2 regions of the Limnobacter thiooxidans genome follow, and region 1 is predicted to be linked to the other one. Evidence: predicted binding sites of a transcription regulator. Region 1 holds the regulator's gene; the other holds the start of a gene.

Region 1 (7,412 bases):
GGTTGTCATCGGCAGTCGAAAACACCTGACTGAACTTGGTTGGAATGGTGGTGTTCTTCTCGATCATCTTGGTCATCACACCGCCCATGGTTTCAATACCTAGGGACAACGGTGATACGTCGAGCAACAACACGTCCTTGCGGTCACCACTCAATACGGAGCCCTGAATAGCCGCACCTGCAGCCACGGCTTCATCGGGGTTCACGTCTTTGCGGGGCTCTTTGCCGAAGAAGTTCTTGACTGCTTCCTGAACCTTGGGCATGCGGGTCATACCGCCTACCAAAATAATGTCATCGATTTGCGATGCGGACAAACCGGCATCTTTCAACGCCATTTTCATGGGTTCAACGGTACGGCTGATCAGGTCTTCCACCAGGGCTTCCAGCTTGGAACGGCTGAGCTTGGTGGTCAAGTGCATTGGCGCGCCGTTGGCCATCGCAATGTAGGGCTCGTTGATCTCGGTTTGCTGTGAAGACGACAATTCGATCTTCGCACGCTCGGCTGCAGCCTTGATGCGCTGCAAAGCGATCGGGTCTTTAGACAAATCAACGCCATTGTTCTTTTTGAACTCGTCGATGATGTGGTCGATGATGCGCTGGTCGAAGTCTTCACCGCCAAGGAATGTGTCGCCGTTGGTGGACAGCACTTCAAACTGCTTCTCGCCGTCAATGTCAGCAATTTCAATAATGGACACGTCGAATGTACCGCCGCCCAGGTCATACACCGCAATTTTGCGATCGCCTTTTTCAGCTTTGTCCATGCCGAAGGCCAATGCAGCAGCAGTGGGTTCGTTAATGATGCGCTTGACATCCAGACCTGCAATGCGGCCCGCATCCTTGGTGGCTTGGCGTTGGCTGTCGTTAAAGTAAGCAGGCACGGTAATCACAGCCTCTGTCACTTCTTCGCCGAGGTAGTCTTCCGCAGTTTTTTTCATTTTGCGCAACACTTCGGCTGACACCTGCGGGGGAGCCAGTTTCTGATCACGTACGCTGACCCATGCATCGCCGTTGTCGGCTTTCATGATGGAGAAAGGCATCATGTCAATGTCTTTCTGAACCTCAGCATCGCCAAACTTGCGGCCAATCAGGCGCTTGACTGCGTACAGCGTGTTCTTCGGATTAGTCACAGCCTGGCGCTTGGCGGGCGCACCCACCAGAATTTCGCCATCTTCCATGTAAGCAATAATGGAAGGGGTTGTACGCGCACCTTCCGAGTTCTCGATGACTTTGTAGCCACCGCCTTCAAATACGGCCACGCAAGAGTTGGTTGTACCCAAGTCAATGCCAATAATCTTTCCCATGAATTTCTCCGTAATTTCTGAATTCAAATGTATGTTGTTAGACCGGATATGGGGCTAAACCCCTCCAGTTCAAGGGGTTATTCAACCCCAGGTTTCATTTTTTATTGGGCTACAGACACCAAGGCCGGGCGCAACACCCTGTCATTGATCAAGTAACCCTTTTGCAGCACCGACACCACGTGGTTTGGCGCTACAGCAGGCTCGACCGAACTGCCGGGCACCATGGCCACTGCCTGGTGCTGGTTCGGGTTGAATTTTTCGCCAACCGGGTTCAATACCACCACTTTTCCGCGTTCAAATGCCGCTTCAAGCTGACGCAGGGTGGCGGACACACCATCTTTCAATGCTTCAGGGGTCTGATTTTCAACGGAGAGCGCCATTTCCAAGCTGTCGCGCACAGGTACCAGTGATTCAGCAAATGACTCAATGGCGTATTTGTGGGCCTTGGCCACGTCTTCCTGGGTGCGACGGCGAAGGTTTTCCATGTCAGCGGCCAGTCGCAAGTACACTTCCTTTGACTTCTCAACTTCAAGGTGGGCATTTTCCAGCGCTGCCCGCAATACGGAGACCTCGTCCTGAGGCGCTTCGGGCTGCTGCGCAGCCTGCTCAGGCTGATCCGGGGTCGGCGTACCTTGCTGCTGACCTTCTGGGGCCTGTGCAGACTGTTGCTCGTCTGTGTTCGGCTTTCCAGTGGGTTCTGACATGTCTTTTCCTCCAAGTGAATTCAATGGAAGCGATCAATTCACGCATCAATCGCTCCTGCTCTGGACGGCAATTGGGGGCTTGAACATGAATTTCAAGCCCCCAATTCGATTGATTTGCTCTTATTTGCCGAAAAATACCCTGAATCGCTATTGCGCACCCATCTCTAGGGCCAGTTTTCGGCTTTCCGCCAATTCAAGTGCCATGGACTCTTCGTAACCCATATCAACCGGCCAGCCCTGCATGTGCTGGGCTGTAATTTCCGACAACATGGCAGCAGACAATTCGCTGTCGTTCAGGCAGGCAATGTAATGGAACTCGCCACCACCTGCGTGCTGAAAGTCTTCTCGGCCTTCCTGGTTGATCTCCTCCAGGGTTTCAAGGCAATCTGCCATGAAACCGGGGCACATCACATCAATCCGCTTGGTACCCGCCTTGCCCAGGGCCTCCAGGGTTTTGTCTGTGTAGGGTTCAAGCCACTTGGCTTTGCCAAAACGGCTCTGGAATGTCACACGGTAATCGCCTTTTTGCAAACCCAATTCCTCGACTAGCAGACGCGCCGTTTTGTAGCATTCGCAATGGTAAGGGTCTCCTTTGAGCAAAGTCATCTCAGGCACGCCGTGGAAGCTGAACAACAGCACATCACCACCTTCAAAATTCGGCCTGCCGTTGATCTGCCAGTGCTTGCGGACACTTTCGGCCAAAGCGTGAATGTAGGCCGGGTGATCGTGATAGTGCTTGACCAGGCGCAACTCCGGAATATTACGCACGGGTTTGGCCCAGTCGAACACAGCGTCAAACACAGAGGCTGTTGTTGCAGCAGCATATTGAGGATAAAGCGGAAAAACCAGGACTCGGTCATAGCCGTCTTTGCGAAGCTGATCCATACGGCTGGCCACAGACGGGTTGCCATAGCGCATCGCCAGCTCAACCCGAACATCCCAGCGACGTGCCTTGAAGGCCTCACTCAATACCCGCACTTGCCGCTTGCCAATCGCCATCAGGGGCGAACCTTCATCAGTCCACACCGTGGCATATTTGGCAGCAGATTTTTTGGGGCGAATTTGCAGAATGATGCCGTTCAAAATGATCCACCAGATCAATTTTGGAATTTCAACCACCCGTGGGTCCGAAAGAAACTCTTTCAGGTAACGACGCAAGGAAGGTGTGTCTGCATTGTCCGGCGTACCCAGATTGACAAGCAGTACAGCTGTTTTTTGGGGGGTGCCGTGGCGAAAAGGGGCTTCGGTGCGCATGGATACTGCCTAGTGAACAACAAGTCTTGAAGTATACCGAAAGCGAACCGTGGTGAAACGGAACCCTAGTCCGGATCGGACAGCGCAGAAGAAACGAGTTTGGATGTGATATCCACAATAGGAATGAGTCGCTCATAGGCCATGCGTGTGGGGCCGATCACCCCCAAGGTGCCAACCACTTCGCCATTGACCTGGTACGGCGCGGAAATCACGCTCATTTCCTCCATGGGCACCAGGCTGGAATCGCCACCGATAAAAATCTGCACACCTTCGGCGCGGTTCGAACTCTCCAGCAGCCTCAACAAGGCGGTGCGCTGTTCGAACACCCCGAACATCTTTTTCAAACGGTCCATGTCGGTTGACAGATCCGACACGTCCAGCAACTTTCTTTCACCAGACAACAAGACGCCATCTGTGGCGCTTTCCTCGGATTCGGTACCCGCATTCACGGCAGCCTGCATGAGTTTGCTGATGTCCTGGCTGATCTGGTGCAGTTCTTCCGACAAACGTTGCTTGGCCTGCTGAAAAGTCAGACCTGCAAAATGCTGGTTGAAAAAATTGGCAGCCATGCTGAGCTCAGACTGGGTGTAAGGCTTTTCAACAATCAAGATCCGGTTTTGCACATCCCCATCAGGAGTCACAATGATCAGCAACACCTTTCTGTCCGAAAGACTTAAAAACTCCACGTGACGAAACAGGGCTGCCTTTTTGGGCGCAGTGATGACACCTGCGAACGACGACAGGCTGGACAGCAAATTCACGGCCTTGCTCAACACGCGGTTCGGGTCTTCGCGTTGAATACCACCGCTCAAGGCGGTTTGCACATCAATGGCCAGTGGTTTGACCGTCAACAGGGAATCAACGAACATCCGGTAACCCTGCGGTGTGGGCACGCGTCCAGCTGACGTGTGTGGCGACACCACCAAGCGCAATTCTTCAAGATCAGCCATCACATTGCGGATAGTGGCGGGACTCAGATCCAGCGTAGACCACTTGGACAAGGCCCGCGAACCCACCGGGCTTCCATCCGTGATGTACCTTTCAACCAATGTTTTCAATATGGAACGGGCGCGTTCGTCTATCATCAAGGTCACTTCAAATGCGTGTTGCGATACGATTGGGTTTAGGCCCCACTTTACGACAAAAACAGGAACTCAAGAATGCCAAAACAGAAAGGGATGTGCATTGCTGTATTTGCAAAGCATGGTGCCTCCCCAAAACAGGCCATTTGGCGAAGCGTCGTAGACCTGTTGGCCGCCAATTCATTCAAGGTTCTGGTCTGTGACAACATGCTGAGCAGCACCGCATCCAAAAAAATAAAACTGGATGACGACCATCCCAATTTTGAATTCGCCACCTTGGCAGAAATCAAGAAAAAGGCAAAAATTGCGGTAATTATCGGAGGCGACGGCACTTTTCTTGGTACCGCGCGAGAACTGGCGGACTCCAACATTCCTTTGATCGGCGTTAACCAGGGACGCCTTGGATTTTTGACTGATATTCGCCTTGACGACATCAACCCCACCTTGGTCGATACCATCAACGGCCAATCAGTTGCTGAATCGCGGTCTTACCTGCAAGGGCAAATATTAAGACAGGGCAAACTGGTCGAAAATCACATTGCACTGAACGACATCGTCATCAGCCGCGGCATTGTGGGTGGCATGGTCGAACTCCGCGTCGAAGTGGACGGCACATTCATGTACGACCTGCGGGCAGATGGCCTCATTGTATCCACACCAACCGGGTCGACCGCCTATGCCCTGTCAGCAGACGGTCCTATTCTGCACCCAAGCCTGGCGGGCTTGCTGATTGTGCCTGTGGCACCCCACGCTTTGACCAACCGCCCGATTGCCTTGCCACAACACAGCACAATCGATGTTTTTGTGACTGGGGGCAAGCAAACCGGCGTGCACTTTGATATGCAGTTCAACGGACGTGCCAAAGTGGGTGATCAAATTCGGATCAAGGTGTCACCACACCCTATCCAGCTTTTGCACCCGGCACGTTATGATTACTTCGCCATGCTGAGGCAAAAACTGCACTGGAGTGCAAGCCCAACAGAAACCCCCCACAAAACTCGAGGACTTAGAGACAGCAGCCATGCTAAGTAGTTTGACCATTCAGGATTTTGTAATTGTTGACAAATTGGACCTGCATTTTTCACCGGGCATGTCCGTGCTGTCGGGCGAAACAGGAACCGGCAAATCAATTTTGATTGATGCGCTGTCACTGTGCCTGGGTGCACGCGCCGATGCATCCCAAGTGCGTGAAGGCTGCGAGCGCGCCAACATCACCGCAGTGTTCGAGATCAATCCGACTGCCAAAGCCGTTCTTGAAGAACAATCCATCGCCTGCGAGGAAGGAGAACTGCACCTGCGCCGTGCAATCGACGCCAATGGCCGCTCCAAAGCCTATGTCAACGGCACTCCAGTTCCTGCCAGCACGTTGAAAGAACTTTCTGAAACCCTGATCGACATCCATGGCCAGCATGCGTTTCAAACCCTGACCAAGCCAGGTGAACAACTGAGGTTGCTCGATGATTTTGGGCAACACCACAGCCTGGTACAACACACCGCGAGCGCTTTCACAAAACTTCGAAGTGCGGAAAAAGCCTTGAAGCAAGCCCAAAGTAGCCAGGAAGAAAGGGGGGCACGGCTGGAAAACCTGCAATGGAAACTGGAGTCACTTAACAAAGTGGCGCCCAAGGCTGACGAATGGGAAATCCTGAGCAGTGACTTCGACCGCCTTAGCCACAGCGCCGAACTGATCGAAGGCACCCAACATGCCAGCGACTTGTTGTCGCAAGGTGAAAATGCCTTGCTGGATCAACTGACTCACGTCATAGAAAAACTAAGCCATCTTTCCTCACGCGACCCGGCACTTGAAGGCGTGGTCAAAACCCTGTCTGAAAGCGAAATCCTGATTCGGGAAGCCAGCTACGACCTGGGCAACTATGTAAAACACAGTGAACTGGACCCAGGAACACTTGAAGAGGTAGAGGCGCGCATGTCGCTGTGGCATGAAACTGCTCGCAAGCTGCGTATCCAGCCTGAAGACCTGCATCTTGAAATGGAAACTGTTCAGGCTGAAATCAAAGGTCTTGAGGATGGATTTGATATCGAGAAGCTTCAAAAAGAATTAAGCTCGGCAAAACACGCCTATGACACACAAGCCAGCGCACTTTCAGATGCCCGAAAAAAATCAGGCAAGCTGCTTTCTGAACGGGTTACGGAATCCATGCAAACCTTGAGCATGAAAGGCGGCCGTTTCCTCGTGGAACTGTCGCTTGGAGAGCCCAGCGCCAAAGGCAGTGACATCATTGAATTTCGGGCGGCAGGCCACCCCGGTGTAACGCCGCAAGCCATTCAGAAAGTGGCATCAGGCGGAGAACTGGCCCGGATCAGCCTGGCCATCACAGTGAATACCGTGGAAAGCACCCCGGTACCCACACTCATATTTGACGAAGTGGACAGCGGCATTGGCGGCGCAGTGGCCGAAACAGTGGGCAAATACCTTCGACTGCTGGCCAACAACAAGCAGGTTCTTTGCGTGACCCACCTGCCCCAGGTGGCAGCGCAGGGGCACAACCATTACCAGGTCAGCAAAGACATATCAGAAGGTAAAACACGCTCGAAGATCGTTCAACTTGAACCTGAAGTGCGCGTGGAAGAAATCGCCAGAATGCTGGGCGGCCAGGTCATTACGCAGGCCACACGGACGGCGGCTATGGAGATGCTGAACGCCACCGACCAGTAAAAAAACTTTGCTTTTGGCCAACTACTTGCGTCGGTTCTCGCAATCGGTCTTTGTGCAGGAACCGTAGAGGGAAAGGGCGTGGTCATGAAGCTCAAACCCACGGTCCTTGGCAATCATTTTCTGGCGCCGTTCAATTTCCTCGTCGAAAAACTCCACCACCTTGCCGCACTGCACACAAACCAGGTGGTCGTGATGCTCACCTTCATTCAGTTCAAAAACTGATTTGCCGGTTTCAAAATGCTGGCGGGCCAGTAAACCGGCCTGCTCAAACTGCGTTAATACGCGGTAAACCGTGGCCAAACCGATGTCCAGATCTTCCTGCAACAGCAACTTGTAAACGTCTTCAGCACTGAGGTGGCGATGATTTCCGCTTTGGAACAGTTCCAGGATTTTCA
Region 2 (7,412 bases), 1.4 Mb from region 1:
TAAAGCAGGTACCCCCGGTGGGCACAGCCTCTGCTTTCAAACGCCCGCCATGTGACTCGGCCACGGATCGGCAAAGACTTAACCCCAGGCCCAAGCCATCGGGTTTTGTAGACACCAGGGCTTCAAACATTTTTTCCGCGTTGTTGAGGCTTAAACCGGGGCCGTCGTCACGCACTGAAAACTCGAAAGAGTGGTCCAGCAATCGGGTCTTGATCCAGACATTGCGAATGCGCTGCGAAGCAGTGAAGGCCTCTGAAGCGTTCTTGACCAGATTCACCAAAGCCTGCTCGACCATGATGCGGTCAATGTACAAATCAAAATTGGGCGTGCCGATGTCAAAGTGCAAGCGCACCTGGTGCAACATGGCCGTGGAATTGACCATGAACCGAATGGAGTCAATGAGATCAGAGACCCGCACATTCTCCCGGGTGGGCCGACGTTTCCGGACAAGGTTCTGCACCGAACCCACCACGCGCCCGGCACGCTGGGCTTGATCCCGCAACTTCTCAAACAACTGGGCATAGGTTTCCACATTGCCCCCCCGCTGGCTCAGATTCATGCCGGCCTGCGCGTAAGACACCATGGTTGCAAGCGGCTGATTCAATTCATGGGCAATGTTGGAGGCCACTTCGCCCACCAGTGCAAACCGTGAAGCCGACTGCAGCTTTTCCCTTTGTTCTGCAATCAGTGATTCCGAACGCTTGCGGTCCGTGATGTCAATCACGGAACTCATCCAGCCGGTGTGGCTGCCGCGGACATCTTTCAGTGGGGCCTCCACAATCAGCACATCAATCAACTTGCCATTTTTGTGCTGATATACCGTTTCAAAACCTTCGGGTGGAGCATTGCCGGAAATGACGTCTGCCACAAGGCGCTTGTATTCTTCAGTACTTTTACGGGGCCAATAGGGCAAGGGCTGGGGCACACCGATCAACTCGTCTGGTTTGTACCCCACCATGTTACAAAAGGCCGGGTTGACGTAACGGATAACCCCTTCGAGATCCCAGACCCGCAACCCCACAGCCATGGAGTCCTGCATGGACTGCCGGAACAGCTTTTCTTCTTCCAGACGCGCCTCGATTTCGAGACGGCGCCGGGAATCGCGCCACAGCATCACGAAACTGAGCAACAAAAGCAACAGCAAGAAGGCCAAAGCGCCAGTGATGCCGTAATTGAACAAACGGGGTCCTTCCTGAATGCTGTTGACCCTGAGTTGAAATTGAAGCCCACCGAGTTCCAGCGAGGTGGTGTGCATGTACACACCCGCCCCGGGGCTGGCCTTGATCAGGCGTGAAAGCGTAGCCCCGCTTGCATCGAGCAGCTCCACCTGGTTGTCCTGGGCGAACCACCAAGGCAATTCACGCTCCAGCATCAAGTCCAGGTCGATAAGACTCGCGGTTACTGCATTGCCACGCTGACCAATGCTGACGTTAACCACGTAGTTTCGGCCCCGAAACAGAAACGGCCCGACCAAGCCGTCCAGACTAGAATCCACCCTTTGAAGAGCCGCACCGGAAATCAGCTGACGAACCGCTTCGAGATCGTACTCGTCAAATGCTTCTTCAATATTGACCAAGGGTGACAATTCTCGACCGCGAAATACGGCCACCAATTCGCCAGAGCTGCGCCCCAGTTGATTGAGGCTGGATGCCATGCGGCTGGAGGGATAAAGCACTGGGTCGTTCGTGAGCGCTTCAAGCGAATTGATTAACCCACCCACCTGGAACTGGATGTTTTGGCGAGCCCAAAGCGCGTCTGCAATCAGCTTTGCCTGGTTTTCGTCACGCTCGTCTTGCTGGGCGTAGTACACTGCCGCCACCAACAGAGCCATCAACAGGGAAAAGACGAGTACAGGTACGCCGAAACGCACAGCCTGTCTGCGCTTGATTTTCTTGAGATTGGGCTCGTGTGGGGCGAATACTTGCATCGCAGGATAGTGCCACGAAACCACGGAAGTTTTCAGTGGATGTGGAAACCCACAATGGTGTTGCTTGTCTTACTCTGCAAATTTCGATGAATACACAGAACCTGCCCACTCTATGAACGTTCCGTCAGTCTTTGCGCTATTACTTGGATTTGCAGTGATGACTTTGCAGCCTGCAATTGCTGCGCCACCCATCCTCATCAAATTCAGCCATGTGGTGGATGAAAACACCCCAAAGGGCCTTGCAGCACTGGAATTCAAGCGACTGGCCGAAGAGCGGACACGTGGAAGGGTCAAGGTTCAGGTTTATCCCAACTCCTCACTGTACAAAGACCGGGAAGAACTGGAAGCCTTGCAGCTTGGTGCAGTACAGATGCTGGCGCCCTCCCTCGCAAAGTTTGGTCAGTTGGGTTTGCGCGATTTCGAAGTGTTCGATCTGCCGTACATATTTCCGAACCGCCAGGTGCTGAAAACAGTGACTCAAGGTGCAATTGGTCGCGAGTTGCTGTCCCAGCTTGAAGACCGGGGTATTTTGGGTCTGGCCTACTGGGACAATGGTTTCAAGGTAATGAGCTCAAATTCTCCCATCAGGCTACCCGAGGATTTGAAAGGCAAGCGCATGCGGATACAACCCTCCCGGGTACTGGAGGCCCAAATGGAGGCGCTTGGTGCCACGCCTCTGCCCCTGGCGTTTTCGGATGTCTACACCGCGCTAGAAACCGGCCTTGTGGACGGCACGGAAAATCCTCCCTCCAACCTCTATTCCAAAAACATGCACGAGGTACAGAAGTATGTGGCTGTGACCAACCATGGCTACCTGGGCTACGCCGTCATTGTGAACCGCAAGTTCTGGAACAGCCTGCCCGCAGACCTTCGGCTGACCCTTGAGCGATGTATTGTGGACGCAACCCGCAAGAATGACGACGAAGCAGAAAAACTGAATGCGATGGCCTTGGTCAAAGTGAAACAGTTTAAAAACACGCAGGTGCACACATTAAGTGCGGTGGAATTAGAACTTTGGAGAAAGGCATTTGAACCTGTCCACCGCCGCATGGAAAGCCGTATCAGCAAAGACCTGATCAATAGCATCCGCAAGGCAGCTGCCACCCAGGCTGCAGCATCGGCAGCCATGGAATTGCGTTGAGCGTCGCCCCAATAGGTCATGGATTGAATCAGGCTTCAGTCACGGCCAACTTCTGACGAGCCACCTCGAGAAACTGATCGGGTTCAGGACGAACCCGGTAGTTGGAGGTTTGATCTGAATACACAATGCGCCCGTGTTTGTTGATGATCAACACGGTGGGCAACACGGTGTGTTCGCCATGCCCGAACCACTTCAAGCCAAATGGAACGCCATTATCGGCAACGAGATTCAGCTTTTTGCTGGTCTTGAAATCGACATCCACAAAAAAGGCCATGGGCACCTTAAAGCGCTTGGCCAGGTCTTGGGTTTTGGTTTCAGGCTGCGGGCTGATGAGTGCAACCTTCACACCCAAGCGGTCAAGCTCAATGTAGCGGCCAGCCACTTCGCGAATTTGGGTCATGCACAAAGGGCACCAGTTGCCCCTGTAGAAAATCAGAAGCCAGGCTGCTCCCTTGAGCTGCTCGCTGGAAAAACGGGTACCTTCCAGCGTTTTCAGCTCGAACGCCGGTAGCTTTTCACCCTCTTTCAACTGGACATTGTTGCGCTCGCCCAAGTGCGAATACCAGAAAATGTAGGCAATGCTGCTGAAGAAAATCAGGTTGCCAAGGACGAGCGGCCAAGGATTGGCTTCCATGGCGGGGTCGGTTAACACCAGTGCAATGCCCATCAGGTTCGTGGCCATCAAGAGGTGCAGGTTACGGGAGGTTCGTGCCCGTCGACCCATGAACATCCAGACAAACAGGTAGAAATTGGGCAAAGCCAGCACAAAGACACCCATCCAACCTGCACCCAAGGGGCTATGCCAACTGAGAGTGGCCACATGCAACAGGCTGAGATTGATTAACAGCAAAAAAAAGACAATGAATAGGGACTTTGCTTTGTTCATCGGACAATACACGCATTGGGATCGAACCACAGTGTAAACAAATGTGACTTACGCTCCGCTTGCTGACAACTTTTTTTAGGCATGCCCCTTGAAATAGACCCACCCCACCCCTATTATTAGCACTCGATGGCAGCGAGTGCTAGCAACACACCTGCCAGTTTGACCAAGCAATTCATTTTAAAAGACAAATTTAGGAGTGGTATCCATGAACATTCGTCCGTTGCATGATCGCGTGATCGTGAAGCGTCTCGACAGCGAGCGCACAACAGCCTCTGGCATCGTGATTCCAGAATCCGCAGCCGAGAAGCCCGATCAAGGTGAAGTTATTGCAGTAGGCCCAGGCAAGCGTGATGACAGCGGCAAGCTGATCGCCATGGACGTGCAGGTAGGCCAGCGCGTGTTGTTCGGCAAGTACGCCGGTCAAGCCATCAAGGTGGATGGCAAGGAAGTGCTGGTTATGCGCGAAGAAGACATCATGGGCGTAATTGAAGCCTAATTATTCAGAATAGAAAAAGGAAGATTAATCATGGCAGCTAAAGAAGTATTTTTCGGCGACGACGCTCGCAGCCGCATGGTGCGTGGCGTAAACATTCTGGCCAACGCAGTGAAAGTGACTTTGGGCCCCAAAGGCCGCAACGTGGTGCTTGAGCGCTCATTCGGCGCCCCCACAGTGACCAAGGACGGTGTGTCCGTGGCCAAGGAAATCGAACTGAAAGACAAGTTCGAAAACATGGGTGCACAGATGGTCAAGGAAGTTGCTTCCAAGACATCCGACAACGCAGGTGACGGTACAACTACTGCGACAGTTCTGGCCCAGGCCATCGTGAAGGAAGGCATGAAGTTTGTTGCCGCCGGCATGAACCCAATGGACCTGAAGCGCGGTATCGACAAAGCAGTGACAGCCGCTATCGGCGAACTGCGCGCATTGTCAAAGCCTTGCTCAACGACCAAGGCTATTGCACAGGTTGGCTCCATTTCCGCCAACAGCGATGAATCCATCGGCAACATCATTGCCGAAGCCATGGAAAAAGTAGGCAAGGAAGGCGTCATTACTGTTGAAGACGGCAAGAGCCTGGACAACGAACTTGACGTGGTTGAAGGTATGCAGTTTGACCGCGGCTACCTGAGCCCCTACTTCATCAACAACCAGGAAAAGCAGGTTGCCGCTTTGGACAACCCGTTTGTTCTGTTGCACGACAAGAAAATCAGCAACATTCGTGACCTGCTGCCCACACTGGAACAGGTGGCCAAAGCTGGTCGCCCCCTGTTGATCATTGCTGAAGACATCGAAGGCGAAGCCTTGGCGACTTTGGTTGTGAACAACATTCGCGGCATCCTGAAAACTTGCGCAGTGAAGGCACCTGGTTTTGGTGACCGTCGCAAAGCCATGCTGGAAGACATCGCCATCTTGACTGGCGGTGTTGTTATCGCTGAAGAAACCGGCATGAGCCTGGAAACAGTAACCCTGGAACACCTGGGCCAAGCCAAGCGCATTGAAGTGGGCAAAGAAAACACCATCATCATCGACGGTGCTGGCGACGGCGCAAACATTGAAGCCCGTGTGAAGCAGATTCGTGGCCAGATCGAAGAGTCTTCTTCGGACTACGACCGTGAAAAACTGCAAGAGCGCGTGGCCAAGCTGGCCGGCGGTGTTGCAGTGATCAAGGTAGGTGCTGCCACTGAAGTGGAAATGAAAGAAAAGAAAGCACGCGTTGAAGATGCATTGCACGCAACACGCGCTGCTGTTGAAGAAGGCATTGTGCCAGGCGGCGGCGTAGCCCTGCTGCGCGCACGCGCCAAGATTGCTGGCTTGAAGGGTGCAAACCCCGACCAGGACGCAGGTATCAAGATTGTTCTGCGTGCCATGGAAGAGCCACTGCGCATGATCGTGACCAACGCAGGTGAAGAATCATCTGTTGTGGCCAACAACGTGATGGGCGGCGAAGGCAACTACGGCTACAACGCAGCCACTGGCGAGTACGGCGACATGGTTGACATGGGCGTTCTGGACCCAACCAAGGTAACCCGCACTGCTTTGCAAAATGCAGCGTCAGTTGCTTCCCTGATGTTGACCACAGACTGCATGGTTGCAGACCTGGCGGAAGACAAGCCTTCAGCACCTGACATGGGTGGCATGGGCGGAATGGGTGGTATGGGCGGCATGGGCATGTAATTGCCTCTGTAGCTTTTCTTCGGGCTTTCGGGCCCGTTGGAATGAGAACCGCTGGCTTGGTGAGAACCGGGCTGGCGGTTTTTTTTTCGCAGGTCTTTTGTCGGTATTTGGTGCTGCTCATTTCGCTTTTGTTGCGCAGGCCTTTGGGTCGAAGTTCTTTACTGCTCATCTCGCCTTGGTCAAGGCTTGTTTCCCGGCTTATTGATTCTGGCTTGGGGCATGCGAAACGCTAGCGCGTATTCGCATGCCCCAAGCCAGAATCAGCCGGGAAGCCTTGCCCTGAATCGGCAAGATGATGCAGCAAACGAACACGTCCCCCAGGCTGCGAACTTGCGCCGGTTGAAGGCTGGTGACAACGAACACCCTCAGACTGCGAACTTGCTTTGGTGGAAGTCAATTGACTTGAGCAACGCCGCAGCATGCAAGTCGCACATTGCCCACAGAAAGTCACAGACGCAGCCCGTTCAAGTTTGCGAAGGCAGCATGGCCCTTGCACCGCCATTCAAGAAAGCCTGCCCGTTTTGAATTCACACGCCACGTTCGGCTGCAAGCCGACACCGTGTTCGGCCATGTGTTTTGCCGAACACGGTGAGTCCGTGTGAACGTCAAAAAAGGGAAATACAGGCTTTCCGGCGGAAGGGGGACTGCGCCTGAGTGAACGAGGAACGTGGCATGCGCCTGAGCAAACGAAGCACCTACATGCGCTTGAAAAAACAGCGGATAAACAATCGCTTGACCCATTCGACCGGCGAATCTATAATTCGCGGTTACCTAATTAACCAGCAAGTGACTCGGCCTTGTCGAACAAAGACCGCTGGGTTGGCTGCAACGGAGAAACTCATGAAAGACGGAATTCACCCAAACTACCGCGAAATGTTGTTCATCGACATGTCCAATGGCTTCAAATTCATCTGCCGTTCCACAGCATCAAGCCGTGAAACAGGCGAGTTCGAAGGCAAAGAGTACCCAGTAATCAAGCTGGACGTGAGCTCCGAATCACACCCCTTCTACACCGGCGCGCAGAACACCATCGTGGACACCGCAGGTCGCGTTGAGAAGTTCCGTCGCAGATTCGATCGCTTCAAGAAGTAATTTGTGCAGGCTCAGTAATGATATTGAGCTGAATCAGGAAAGTCGTTCAAAGAAAGGCAGCTCAGGAAAACTGGCTGCCTTTTGTTTTTCCAGACACAATAAGAACTTATGGTCATCACTGCTGCCAATAACACACGCTTGTCACGCAGGCTACTGTGGGGCTTGATTCTGCTCTACATCTTGCCTGGACTTT

The links. The regulator HrcA, encoded in region 1, represses chaperone genes, less so after heat shock. The targets are predictions, from matches to a motif close to TTAGCACTCNNNNNNNNNGAGTGCTAA.
Region 2: a site for HrcA is predicted at 4,071-4,097, ahead of RGQ30_RS03350 (co-chaperone GroES). Genes of this name have one in related genera too.

The regions. Positions count from the first base shown of each region.
Region 1 covers NZ_AP028947.1:2,127,313-2,134,724, forward strand. The annotation lists gene dnaK (molecular chaperone DnaK) at 1-1,300, opposite strand, end outside; gene grpE (nucleotide exchange factor GrpE) at 1,402-2,004, opposite strand; gene hemH (ferrochelatase) at 2,152-3,258, opposite strand; gene hrcA (heat-inducible transcriptional repressor HrcA) at 3,324-4,340, opposite strand; gene RGQ30_RS09720 (NAD(+)/NADH kinase) at 4,419-5,372, shown strand; gene recN (DNA repair protein RecN) at 5,362-7,017, shown strand; gene fur (ferric iron uptake transcriptional regulator) at 7,039-7,412, opposite strand, start outside.
Region 2 covers NZ_AP028947.1:740,574-747,985, reverse strand. The annotation lists gene RGQ30_RS03365 (two-component system sensor histidine kinase NtrB) at 1-1,927, opposite strand, end outside; gene RGQ30_RS03360 (TRAP transporter substrate-binding protein) at 2,040-3,068, shown strand; gene RGQ30_RS03355 (peroxiredoxin family protein) at 3,097-3,918, opposite strand; gene RGQ30_RS03350 (co-chaperone GroES) at 4,160-4,450, shown strand; gene groL (chaperonin GroEL) at 4,481-6,127, shown strand; gene RGQ30_RS03340 (hypothetical protein) at 6,347-6,652, shown strand; gene RGQ30_RS03335 (type B 50S ribosomal protein L31) at 6,968-7,219, shown strand; gene RGQ30_RS03330 (hypothetical protein) at 7,328-7,412, shown strand, end outside.